3 regions of the Streptomyces sp. NPDC006193 genome follow, and region 2 is predicted to be linked to each of the others. Evidence: riboswitches for the same ligand, from Rfam matches in the RefSeq annotation. Region 2 holds a riboswitch; each other region holds the start of a gene.

What was found. Region 2 has a riboswitch for thiamine pyrophosphate ahead of thiO (glycine oxidase ThiO). Riboswitches for the same ligand answer to the same signal wherever they lie in the genome.
Region 1: another riboswitch for thiamine pyrophosphate. It lies ahead of thiC (phosphomethylpyrimidine synthase ThiC); the one in region 2 lies ahead of thiO (glycine oxidase ThiO).
Region 3: another riboswitch for thiamine pyrophosphate. It lies ahead of ABZ261_RS18800 (thiamine ABC transporter substrate-binding protein); the one in region 2 lies ahead of thiO (glycine oxidase ThiO).

What each region holds. Positions count from the first base shown of each region.
Region 1 covers NZ_JBEXTB010000002.1:239,566-243,591, forward strand. Annotated here, with positions in the region: gene ABZ261_RS03005 (YibE/F family protein) at 113-1,522, opposite strand; TPP riboswitch at 1,594-1,771, shown strand; gene thiC (phosphomethylpyrimidine synthase ThiC) at 1,764-3,548, shown strand; gene ABZ261_RS03015 (hypothetical protein) at 3,649-4,026, opposite strand, start outside.
Region 2 covers NZ_JBEXTB010000028.1:39,618-43,643, reverse strand. Annotated here, with positions in the region: gene ABZ261_RS23150 (FAD-dependent oxidoreductase) at 1-855, opposite strand, end outside; gene ABZ261_RS23145 (hypothetical protein) at 888-1,238, opposite strand; TPP riboswitch at 1,289-1,400, shown strand; gene thiO (glycine oxidase ThiO) at 1,398-2,567, shown strand; gene thiS (sulfur carrier protein ThiS) at 2,564-2,782, shown strand; gene ABZ261_RS23130 (thiazole synthase) at 2,786-3,580, shown strand; gene pknB (Stk1 family PASTA domain-containing Ser/Thr kinase) at 3,710-4,026, shown strand, end outside.
Region 3 covers NZ_JBEXTB010000019.1:67,271-71,296, reverse strand. Annotated here, with positions in the region: gene ABZ261_RS18805 (iron ABC transporter permease) at 1-1,110, opposite strand, end outside; gene ABZ261_RS18800 (thiamine ABC transporter substrate-binding protein) at 1,158-2,228, opposite strand; TPP riboswitch at 2,309-2,416, opposite strand; gene rlmN (23S rRNA (adenine(2503)-C(2))-methyltransferase RlmN) at 2,457-3,563, opposite strand; gene ABZ261_RS18790 (cytochrome P450) at 3,613-4,026, opposite strand, start outside.

The DNA.
Region 1 (4,026 bases), on a different contig from region 2:
TGATACGAGCCAACGGCGCCGGGGTGCTGCCCTGCCGCACCGGGTGGTGCAGGAACGCTTCTGCTGAGGAGGGGGGGGCCGGTCGGGCGCCGCCGCCGACCGGCCGCCGGATTCACCGCTTCCGGCGCCGGCCCCGGCCGCCGCGCGCAGGTGCGGGCTGCCCCGCGCCCGGTGCCGGGCCAGCCGGGCCGGGCCGGTCGGCGGAGACGACCAGCGCGGCGAGCGCGGTGGTGACCGGCACCGAGGCGACCAAGCCGATCGAGCCCACCAGGGTGCGCACGATCTCCTCGGCCACCAGTTCGCTGTTGGCCACCGCCCCCACGCTGCTCTGCGCGATCGAGAACAGCAGCAGCAGCGGCAGCGCGGCTCCGGCGTAGGCCAGCACCAGGGTGTTGACCACGGAGGCGATGTGGTCACGGCCGATGCGGATGCCCGCCCGATACAGACCGCGCCAGCCCATCGACGGGTTGGCCTCGTGCAGCTCCCAGACCGCCGAGGTCTGCGTCACCGTCACGTCGTCCAGCACGCCGAGCGAACCGATGATGACGCCGGCCAGCAACAGACCGCTCATGTCGATCGACGGATACAGCCCGTGGATCAGACCGGTGTTGTCGTCCGTGTTGCCGGTCAGCGCGGCCCAGCCGATGAACAGGGAGCCGAGCACACCGATCAGCGAGAGGGAGATCAGGGTGCCGAGCACCGCCACCGACGTACGGGCTGACAGGCCATGGCACATGTACAGGGCGATCAGCATGATGGCGCTCGATCCGACCACGGCCACGACCAGCGGATTGGAGCCCTGCAGGATGGCGGGCAGGATGAACAGGGTCAGCACCAGGAAGCTGACGGCCAGAGCGACCAGCGCCATGACACCGCGCATCCGGCCCACCACGACGACGGCGACGGCGAAGATGCCCGCGAGCAGGGCCATCGGGAACTGCCGGTTCACATCGGTCACCGAGTACTGCAGATCCTTCGGCGCGGACGGCTCGTAGGCGACCACGACCTCCTCGCCCTGGTGCAGTTGCCGTGACTGGTCCGGCCGCACGATCTCGGTGAACGTACGGCCCTTGTCCTTGCCGGTGTCGATCCGGACGGTCGCCTTCTTGCAGGATGTGCCGGCCTTGCGCTTCGCCGGGACGCCTCCGGCTGCGGAGGTGTCGCCGGCCGGGGCGGCGCCGGAGGCGTCCCCCGACGCACAGCCGACCTCGACGACCCGGGTGACCGTGGCCTGCTGGGTCTGCCGGTCGAAGCCGACGCCGGTGCGCGTATGGGGCGGGGCTCCTCCGGGCCAGAGCACCGCGAGGCCGACCAGGACCGCCGCGGTGAAGGGCACGAGAATCGCCGCGATGACGGTCCGCAGGTGCTTGGAGACGGGCGCGGCGGGACCGTGGCTGTGGCTGTGCGAGTGACCGTGGGAGCCGCCTTCACGGACTCCGTGGCCGTGTCCGCTGCCGTCCTCCGGGCTGTCCTGGCGGCGCGGCTCGGGCGGCTGATAGGGGTACTGCTCCATCCTGGTCACCGCCCGATCATCGCAAGAAGCGTGGGGGCCCACTGTTCACCGCGCCACACATGACGCTAGCGTGGAGGCACCTTTGCACACGCGGGAGCTCGGAGCACCGGGCTGAGAGGGCGCTGACCTCCGTAGACGCGATGTTTCACGTGGAACCAGCAAGGTTCCACCAGAGACGTCGGCCGACGGAAACCGCTGCGTCGACCGCCGAACCTGTTACCGGGTAATGCCGGCGTAGGGAGTAGGTCTCATGACCAACAAGGACGCACGCACGCCTGCCTCCGTTCAGGACGAGAAGTCCCCGGAGGCCGGGAAGTCCATCGGCTGGCACAAGGCGTACATCGAGGGCTCGCGCCCCGATCTGCGGGTGCCGGTCCGTCAGGTGCACCTCACCAACGGGCAGTCGGTGACGCTGTACGACACATCGGGCCCGTACACCGATCCACTCGCCGACACGGACGTCCGCAGGGGCCTGCCGCCCCTGCGGGAGAACTGGATCATCGCTCGCGGCGACACCGAGGAGTACGCGGGCCGTCCCGTCCGCCCCGAGGACGACGGGATCAAGCACACCGCGCCGCGTGGCGGGCTGCGCAACCTCGACGCGGTCTTCCCCGGCCGCCCGCGCCAGCCGCGGCGAGGCCGGGACGGCCAGGCGGTCACCCAGCTCGCGTACGCCCGCCGGGGCGAGATCACACCGGAGATGGAGTTCGTGGCCATCCGGGAGAACGTCTCTCCCGAGGTGGTCCGCGAGGAGATCGCGGCGGGCCGGGCCGTGCTGCCGGCCAACGTCAATCACCCGGAGATCGAGCCGATGATCATCGGTAAGCGGTTCCTGGTGAAGGTGAACGCCAACATCGGCAACTCCGCGGTGACGTCCTCCATCGAGGAGGAGGTCGAGAAGATGACCTGGGCGACCCGCTGGGGCGCCGACACGGTCATGGACCTCTCCACCGGCCGCAACATCCACACCACCCGCGAGTGGGTCCTGCGCAACTCCCCCGTTCCCATCGGCACCGTGCCGCTCTACCAGGCCCTGGAGAAGGTCGACGGCAAGGCCGAGGAACTGACCTGGGAGATCTACAAGGACACCGTCATCGAACAGGCCGAGCAGGGCGTGGACTACATGACCGTCCACGCGGGCGTCCGGCTGCCGTACGTCCCGCTCACCGCCAACCGCAAGACCGGCATCGTCTCGCGCGGCGGGTCGATCATGGCCGCCTGGTGTCTGGCCCACCACAAGGAATCGTTCCTGTACGAGCACTTCGAGGAGTTGTGCGAGATCTTCGCCGCCTACGACGTCACGTACTCGCTGGGCGACGGTCTCAGGCCGGGTTCGATCGCCGACGCCAACGACGAGGCGCAGTTCGCCGAGTTGCGGACGCTCGGGGAGCTCAACCGCATCGCCAGGCGGTTCGACGTGCAGACGATGATCGAGGGCCCCGGTCACGTCCCGATGCACAAGATCAAGGAGAACATCGACCTTCAGCAGGAGATCTGCGACGAAGCTCCGTTCTATACGCTCGGCCCGCTGACCACGGACATCGCGCCGGCGTACGACCACATCACCTCCGGCATCGGCGCCGCGATGATCGCCTGGTGGGGCACGGCGATGCTCTGCTACGTCACGCCCAAGGAGCACCTGGGCCTGCCCAACCGGGATGACGTCAAGACCGGCGTCATCACCTACAAGATCGCGGCGCACGCGGCCGACCTCGCCAAGGGGCACCCGGGCGCACAGGAGTGGGACGACGCGCTGTCGGACGCCCGCTTCGAGTTCCGCTGGGAGGACCAGTTCAATCTGGCTCTTGATCCGGACACGGCACGGGAGTTCCATGACGAGACGCTGCCGGCCGAGCCCGCCAAGACGGCGCACTTCTGCTCCATGTGCGGGCCGAAGTTCTGCAGCATGAGGATCTCGCAGGACATCAGGCGCGAACACGGCGGCAGCAGGGACGAGATCGAGGAGGGCATGGCCCGGAAGTCGAAGGAGTTCGCGGCCGCCGGCAACCGGGTGTATCTGCCGATCGCCGACTGAGACGCGCACGGTGAGGCCGTCGCGCCGGCCGGTCCCAAGACGGCCGGCTGGTGCGGCGGGCCCACGCGGCGCGCGGGCGCGGGGCGGAGCGGGGGCGGGGCTACTCGGGCCGGTGCTCCGGGCCGCCGAAGTCCGGGCTGGTGTAGTCGGGGCTGGTGAAGCTCGGGCGGCCGGACGCGCTTCCGTCGTCGGGGCTGCTGAAGCCGGGACGGTCGTATCCCAGGCGCGGCATGCGGCCGGTCGGGGCGGGTGGGGCCGGGTGGCGTACGCCGGCCGTGCCGGGATCGGCGAGCGCGTCCCGCAGGAACGGCAGGATGCCGCGTTCGAGCAGGGCCTGGCGCCAGGCCTCCCTGGCCCTGGACAGCTCCTCGTGCGCCGTGCCGCCTGCCTGTGCGCCGGACGGGGTGCCGTTGCGCAGCGCGGTGAGCAGCAGTCCGACGGCGGCGACGAGGATCGCCACCGCGGTCAGGCCGCCGAA
Region 2 (4,026 bases):
CGACGGGAAGGAGGCGCAGTCGCCGACGGCGTACACGTCCGGCAGCGAGGCGCGCAGCCGGTCGTCGGCGAGGACCTCGCCGTGCGCGCCCAGTTCGATGCCGGAGCCGGCCAGCCAGGCGGTTGCGGGACGGGCGCCGATGCCCACCACGACGGCGCCCGCGGGCAGCCGGGTGCCGTCGGCGAGCAGCACCGCGCCGGGCTCGACGCGCTCCACGCGCGCGTGGGTGCGCAGTTCCGCGCCGGCGTCGGCGTACCAGGCGGCCATGGGCGCGGCGACCTCGGCGGGCAGGGCGCCGGCGAGCGGCCGGCCGGCGGCCTCCACGACGGTCACCGCGCAGCCGGCCTCGCGGGCGGCCGTGGCGAACTCGGCGCCGATCCAGCCGGCGCCGACGACCACGATGTCCTGCTGGCGGGCGAGCACGGGCCGCAGCCGTTCGGCGTCGTCCAGGGTGCGCAGCAGGTGCACCCCGGGCACGCCCTCGGTGCCGGGCAGCGTGACCGGTTCGGCGCCGGTGGCGAGGACCAGGACGTCGTAGGGCACCGGGCCGGTCCCGGTGTCCAGCTCGTGCTCGGCGGGGCGCACCCCGTGGACCTCGCAGCCGAGCCGCAGCTCCACGCCGAGGGCCTCGAAGTCCACGTCGAAGGCGGAGCCCTCGGCCTTGCCGAGCAGGACGGCCTTCGACAGGGGCGGCCGGTCGTACGGCTGGTGCGGTTCGGCGCCGATGACGGTGACCGCGTCCCGGAAGCCCTGTTCGCGCAGGGCGACCGCGGTCTGCACCCCGGCCATGCCCGCGCCGACGACGACCACGCGCCGTCCTCCTGACCTGCCCTGCTGCGCTGTCTGCTCGCTCACCCGATCACCTTAGACAATTGACGGTCCGTCAGTCAGGGGGCGTGCTCGGCGACCTCTTCGACCACGCTCGTGCCGGAGCCCGGCCGGGACTCCCACTCCCAGCTCTCCTCCAGCCGCACCCGTCCGTCCGGCAGCTCCACGACCGTGGACCGGCAGTGCCCCGAGGCGGTCGTGCCGTCGGTCCCGAGCTGCACGTACCGGAAGTCCAGCCGGTCGCCGGCGCGCGTGCCGACCAGATGGCCGCGTACCACGTCGCCGCCCGCGTACTCGGCCCAGATCCGGCCGTCCTCCTCGTGGTACGCGAAGCGGGTGCGGGCGCCCACCTGGCCCGGAGCCTGGTCCGCCACCGGGGCGAGGACGAGTCCGTCGAGCGACCGGGCCATGCGGGGCTCCCTTACGGGTGAGGGGCGGGGCGGGCTAGGGTGGCCACCGTACAAGCACTCGCGGGAGCCCGGACGCACCGGGCTGAGAGGGAGGCTGGCGGCCTCCGACCGTACGAACCTGATCCGGGTCATGCCGGCGAAGGGAGGGGCTGGACGCCCATGTCGTCACGTACGTCCGACGTCCTCGTCATCGGGGGCGGGATCATCGGCCTGGTCACGGCCTGGCGGGCCGCGCAGCGCGGGCTCGCCACCGCCGTGGTCGACCCCGAGCCGGGCGGCGGGGCCGCGCAGGTCGCGGCCGGGATGCTGGCCGCGGTCACCGAGCTGCACTACGGCGAGGAGACGCTGCTCGCGCTGAACCTGGAATCGGCGCGCCGCTACCCGGAGTTCACGGCCGAGCTGACCGAGCTGACCGGGCACGGCCTCGGCTACCGCCGCTGCGGCACGCTCGCCGTCGCGCTCGACGCCGACGACCGCGCCCACCTGCGCGACCTGCACGCCCTGCAGCAGCGCTGCGGGCTCGCCTCGCAGTGGCTGTCCGGGCGGGAGTGCCGGCGGCTGGAGCCGATGCTGGCGCCCGGGGTGCGCGGCGGGCTGCGCGTGGACGGGGACCACCAGGTCGACCCGCGGCGGCTGGCGGCGGCCCTGCTGGCCGCGTGCGAGCGGGCCGGTGTGGTGTTCCACCGGACCTGGGCCGAGCGGCTGGACGTCGTCCGGGACCGGGCCGCCGGGGTCACCACGACCGGCGGCGCCGCACTGCGCGCGGACCAGGTCGTGCTCGCGGCCGGCAGCCTGAGCGGCCGCCTCGCGGGCGTGCCGGACACACTGCTGCCGCCGGTGCGGCCGGTGAAGGGGCAGGTGCTGCGGCTGACCGTGCCGCGCCGGTACGCGCCCTTCCTGAGCCGCACCGTGCGGGCCGTGGTGCGCGGCGGCCACGTCTACCTGGTGCCCCGGGAGGACGGCGAGCTGGTCGTCGGGGCCACCAGCGAGGAGCTCGGCTGGGACACCACGGTCACGGCCGGGGGCGTGTACGAGCTGCTGCGCGACGCCCACGAACTGGTCCCCGGCATCACCGAGCTGCCGCTCACCGAGACCCGGGCCGGGCTGCGCCCCTGCTCTCCCGACAACGCGCCGCTGCTCGGCCCGTCCGGCCTGGACGGGCTGCTGCTGGCCACCGGGCACCACCGCAACGGGGTGCTGCTCACGCCGGTCACCGGCGACGCGCTGGCGCACGCCCTGGCCACCGGGGAACTGCCCGACGAGGCACGCCCGTTCACACCGCTGCGGTTCGGCGCGGCGCACGGACGACGACTGGAGCAGCCGGCATGAGCACTACCGTCACCGTCACCGTCTCCGTCAACGGCGAACCCCGCCGGGTCGCCGCGGGCACCGCGCTGGACGCTCTCGTGCGGACGCTCACCGCGGCGCCGCGCGGGGTGGCCGCCGCCGTCAACGAGACCGTCGTCCCGCGCGCGCAGTGGGCGGCGACCGCCCTCGCCGAGGGCGACCGGGTCGAAGTCCTCACCGCCGTGCAGGGAGGCTGAGCCGTGGCCGACGATCCCCTGGTCCTCGGAGGACTGACCTTCTCCTCCCGGCTGATCATGGGCACGGGCGGGGCGCCCAGCCTGGACGTGCTGGAGCGGGCGCTGGTCGCCTCGGGCACGGAACTGACCACGGTCGCGATGCGCCGGGTGGACCCCTCCGTGCGCGGCTCGGTGCTGTCGGTGCTGGACCGGCTCGGCATCCGGGTGCTGCCGAACACGGCGGGCTGCTTCACCGCCGGGGAGGCGGTGCTCACCGCCCGGCTGGCCCGGGAGGCGCTGGGCACCGACCTGGTGAAGCTGGAGGTCGTCGCGGACGAGCGGACGCTGCTGCCGGACCCGGTGGAGCTGCTGGAGGCCGCGGAGACGCTGGTCGACGACGGGTTCACGGTGCTGCCGTACACGAACGACGACCCCGTCCTCGCGCGGAGGCTGGAGGACGTGGGCTGCGCCGCGGTGATGCCGCTCGGCTCCCCGATCGGCTCCGGGCTCGGCATCCGCAACCCGCACAACTTCCAGCTGATCGTGGAGCAGGCGCGCGTGCCGGTGATCCTGGACGCGGGGGCCGGCACGGCGTCCGACGCGGCGCTGGCGATGGAGCTGGGCTGCGCCGGGGTGATGCTCGCGTCCGCGGTGACGCGGGCGCAGGACCCGGAGCGGATGGCCGCCGCCATGAGGCATGCCGTGGAGGGGGGCCGGCTGGCCCGGCTGGCGGGGCGGATCCCCCGGCGGTACCTCGCGCAGGCGTCGTCTCCGGCGGAGGGCATGGCCGTGCTCGATCCGGAGCGCCCCGCGTTCTGAACACGCGTGCGGCGGCGTCCTCGCCGCCGGGCGCACGCGGGTCGTGGGTGCGTCACAGGTCGGCTGCAGTCCCGCCCCGACGCGGGCGGACGGGGCGGTCCCGCCGGCCGCCCCTCGTAGACTCCTGGCGTGGATACGACCCTTCAGGACCCCCTCGTCGGGCAGGTGCTCGACGGCCGCTACCGCGTCGACGCGAGGATCGCGGCCGGTGGGATGGCCACGGTCTACCGGGCCCTGGACACCCGTCTGGACCGCGTCCTCGCGCTGAAGGTGATGCACCCGGCGCTCGCGGCCGACGGGTCCTTCGTCGAGCGCTTCATCCGGGAGGCGAAGTCCGTCGCCCGGCTCGACCACCCCAACGTCGTGCAGGTGTTCGACCAGGGTGCCGACGGGTCGTACGTGTACCTGGCGATGGAGTACATCGCCGGCTGCACCCTGCGGGACGT
Region 3 (4,026 bases), on a different contig from region 2:
CATCAGCAGCGCGTCGAAGCCCCGCACGAGCCGCCCCGCGTCCCTGCGGGCCAGCGCGGCGGCGGCCAGACCCCCGATCACGACGGCGATCGCGGTGGCGGCGACGGCGTACTCCAGCGAGGTCCGCACGGCCTGCACGGGCGCCACCAGGAAGGTGCCGCCGTCGGAGGCGGTCAGGGCCCGGTAGTAGCCGAAGCCGGGCGCGTCGAGCGAGCGCCGGACGAGGACGGCGAGCGGCAGGACCAGCAGCAGGGCGACCGTGCCGAGCACCCCGGCGAGCAGCGCCCGCTGCCCGGCCCCGCGCGGCCGGCGCGCGGTCGCCCCCGGGTCGACGAGGCGAAGCGCTGCCTCCCGCCGCCGTACCGTCCGGGCGTGCACGGCGAGGATCGCCCCTACGGCGGCGAACTGGACGAGGGTGAGGACGGCGGCCGTGGACAGGTCGAAGACCTGGGAGGTCTGCCGGTAGATCTCCACCTCCAGGGTGGAGAAGGTGGGGCCGCCGAGGATCTGGACCACGCCGAAGGAGGTGAACGTGAACAGGAACACCATCAGCGCGGCGGCGGCCACGGCGGGCGCGAGCGCGGGCAGGGTGATCTGCCGCCAGGCCCTGAGCGGGGAGGCGCCCAGCATCCGGGCGGCCTCCTCCTGCCGCGGGTCGAGCTGGGCCCACAGCCCGCCGACCGTGCGCACGACGACCGCGTAGTTGAAGAACACGTGGGCCAGCAGGATCGCCCACACCGTGGTGTCCAGCCGCACCCCCCACAGCCGGTCCAGCAGCCCGCCCCGCCCGACCAGCGCCAGGAAGGCGCTGCCGGCGACCACGGTCGGCAGCACGAACGGGACGGTGACCACGGCCCGCAGCAGCTCCTTGCCCGGGAAGTCCAGGCGGGCGAAGACATAGGCGGCGGGCAGGGCGAGCAGCAGGGTGAGCCCGGTGGAGGCGAGCGCCTGCCAGGTGGTGAACCACAGCACGTGCCGGATGTCCGGCTGGGTGACCACGTCCGCCAGCCGGCCGAACCGCCAGGCGCCGTCCGCCCTCAGCCCGCGCGCCAGGATCGCGGCGACGGGCCAGGCGAAGAACAGCGCGAAGAACGCGACGGGCACGGCCATCAGCCCGAGCCGCGCCGCGCTCCCGCGCGTGCCCCTGGTGCGGGCCGCTACTTCAGTACGAGCGACGTCCACGACTTGACCCACTGGTCGCGGTTGGCGGCGATCTTGTCAGGGGCCATGGTCTCGGGGTGCTCGGCGGCCGCTCCGTACTTCGTGAACTCGGTCGGCACGGCGGCGCCCTTCACGACCGGGTAGACGAACATGTTGAGCGGCATGTCCTCCTGGAACTCCTCGGTGAGCAGGAAGTCGAGGAACGCCTTGCCGCCCTCGGGGTTCTTCGCGTTGCTCAGCAGGCCCGCGTACTCGGTCTGCCGGAAGCAGGTGCCGTACGCGACCCCGGTCGGGGCGGTGGCGGGCCGCTTCTTCGCGTAGATCACCTCGGCGGGCGGGGAGGAGGCGTAGGACACCACGAGCGGCCGGTCGCCGCCGGCCTTCTTGCCCTCCGAGGAGCCGGAGAACTCCTGGTAGGCCTGCTCCCAGCCGTCGACGACCTTGACGCCGTTGGCCTTGAGCTTCTTCCAGTAGTCCTGCCAGCCCGTGTCGCCGAACTCCGCGGCGCTGCCGAGCAGGAAGCCGAGGCCGGGCGAGGAGGTGGCCGCGTTCTCGGTGACGAGGAGGTTCTTGTACGCGGGCTTGGCCAGGTCGGCGAAGGACTTCGGCGGGGCCAGCCGGTGCTCGCGGAAGTAGGCCTTGTCGTAGTTGACGCAGATGTCGCCGGTGTCGACGGGCGTGACGCGGTGCTTGGCCCCGTCGGCCCGGTACTGCGGCAGGACGCGGTCGGAGCCCTTCGCCTCGTACGGCTGGAAGAGGCCGTTGTCCAGGGCCCGGGACAGCAGGGTGTTGTCGACGCCGAAGAAGACGTCGCCCTGGGGGTTGTCCTTGGTGAGGACGGCCTTGTTGACGGCCTGCCCGGCGTCGCCGTCCTCCAGGACCCTGACCTTGTACCCGGACTTCTTCTCGAAGTCCTTGAGCACGTTCTTGGAGACGGCCCACGAGTCGTGGCTGACCAGGGTGACGGTCTTGGAGTTCGCGGACTGCGCGGTGTCCGCCGAGCCGCACGCCGTCAGCGTGACCAGCCCGAGCCCGACCGCCACCGCCATGAGGGTCTTGTTGTGCACTGGATGTCCTCCTGGGGTCGGCCAGGAAGAGACGCGGCCCTGCCCGGCTCCGCGCGGGAGGCCGGGCAGGGCGCAACAGCTTGAGGTGATGACCGAACTTCCTACCCAGAATGACCTGGGCGAGGTTCAGAGGGTCTGCGGCCCGGTTGCCGCACTCTCAGCGCTGTGGCGCTCCCCTGTCGGAATATGCATAGGTATGGCCGGTATGAAGTTGTGGACGGCCTCAGACTACCGCTCGGTGGCCGCGAGCTGACCGCAGGCCCCGTCGATCTCCTGCCCCCGGGTGTCCCGGACGGTCACCGGCACCCCGTGCGCGGCGACGGCCTCGACGAACGCCTTCTCGTCCTCCGGCCGGGAAGCGGTCCACCTGGACCCCGGCGTCGGGTTCAGGGGGATGAGGTTGACGTGCACGGGCCTGCCCTTGAGGAGCCGGCCGAGCCGGTCGCCCCGCCAGGCCTGGTCGTTGATGTCCCGGATCAGCGCGTACTCGATCGACAGCCGGCGGCCCGACTTCTCGGTGTACTCGAAGCCTGCGTCCAGCACCTCGCGGACCTTCCACCGCGTGTTCACGGGGACCAGGGTGTCGCGCAGCTCGTCGTCGGGGGCGTGCAGGGAGATGGCGAGCCGGCACTTGAAGCCCTCGTCGGCGAACCGGTGGATGGCCGGCACCAGCCCGACGGTCGACACGGTGATCCCGCGCTGCGAGAGCCCCAGCCCGTCCGGGACCGGGTCGGTCAGCGCCCGGATGGCCCCCACGACCCGCTTGTAGTTGGCGAGCGGCTCGCCCATGCCCATGAAGACGATGTTGGACAGCCGCGCCGGACCGCCCGGCACCTCGCCGTCCCGCAGCGCCCGCATGCCGTCCACGATCTGGTGGACGATCTCCGCCGTGGACAGGTTCCGGTCCAGTCCCGCCTGCCCGGTCGCGCAGAACGGGCAGTTCATCCCGCAGCCGGCCTGCGAGCTGATGCACATGGTGACCCGGTCCGGATACCGCATCAGCACCGACTCGACCAGCGTGCCGTCGAACAGCCGCCACAGCGTCTTGCGGGTGGTCCCCTGGTCGGTCGACAGATGCCGGACGACGGTCATCAGCTCCGGGAACAGCGCCTCGCGCAGCTTCTCCCGGGAGCCGGCCGGGATGTCCGTCCACTGCTCGGGGTCGTGCGCGTACCGCGCGAAGTAGTGCTGCGAGAGCTGCTTGGCACGGAACGGCTTCTCACCGATCCCGGCCACCGCCTCCTTGCGCTCGGCAGGCGTGAGATCGGCGAGATGCCGCGGCGGCTTCTTGGCTCCGCGCGGCGCGACAAAGGTGAGTTCTCCGGGCTTAGGCATGGCCCACCCAGTGTCGCAGATCGAATCGGGTGACCTGGCGGGCCTGCGGTCACCAGGTCACCGGGAGGGTTCTGGGGCCGCGGATCAGGCCGCGGCGTTGGAACTCGACCTCCTGCGGGGGCACGGCCAGGCGGATGCGGGGGAAGCGGGTGAGCACGGAGCCGATCACGACCTCGGCCTCCATGCGGGCCATGATGGCGGCCAGGCAGTGGTGCGGGCCGTGACCGAAGGCCAGGTGGGGGCCGTCGTCCCGGTCGAAGTCCAGGGCGTCGGGGTCGGGGAAGACCTCGGGGTCGCGGTTGGCGGCGACATACGCGTTGTAGACGACATCGCCCTTGCGGATCAGGTGCCCGCCGACCTCGACGTCCTCGGTGGCGATCCGCGGGATGCCGACGCCGTTGCGGTGGGGGACGTAGCGGAACAGTTCCTCCACGGCCCGCGGCAGCAGTTCCGGCTCGCGGCG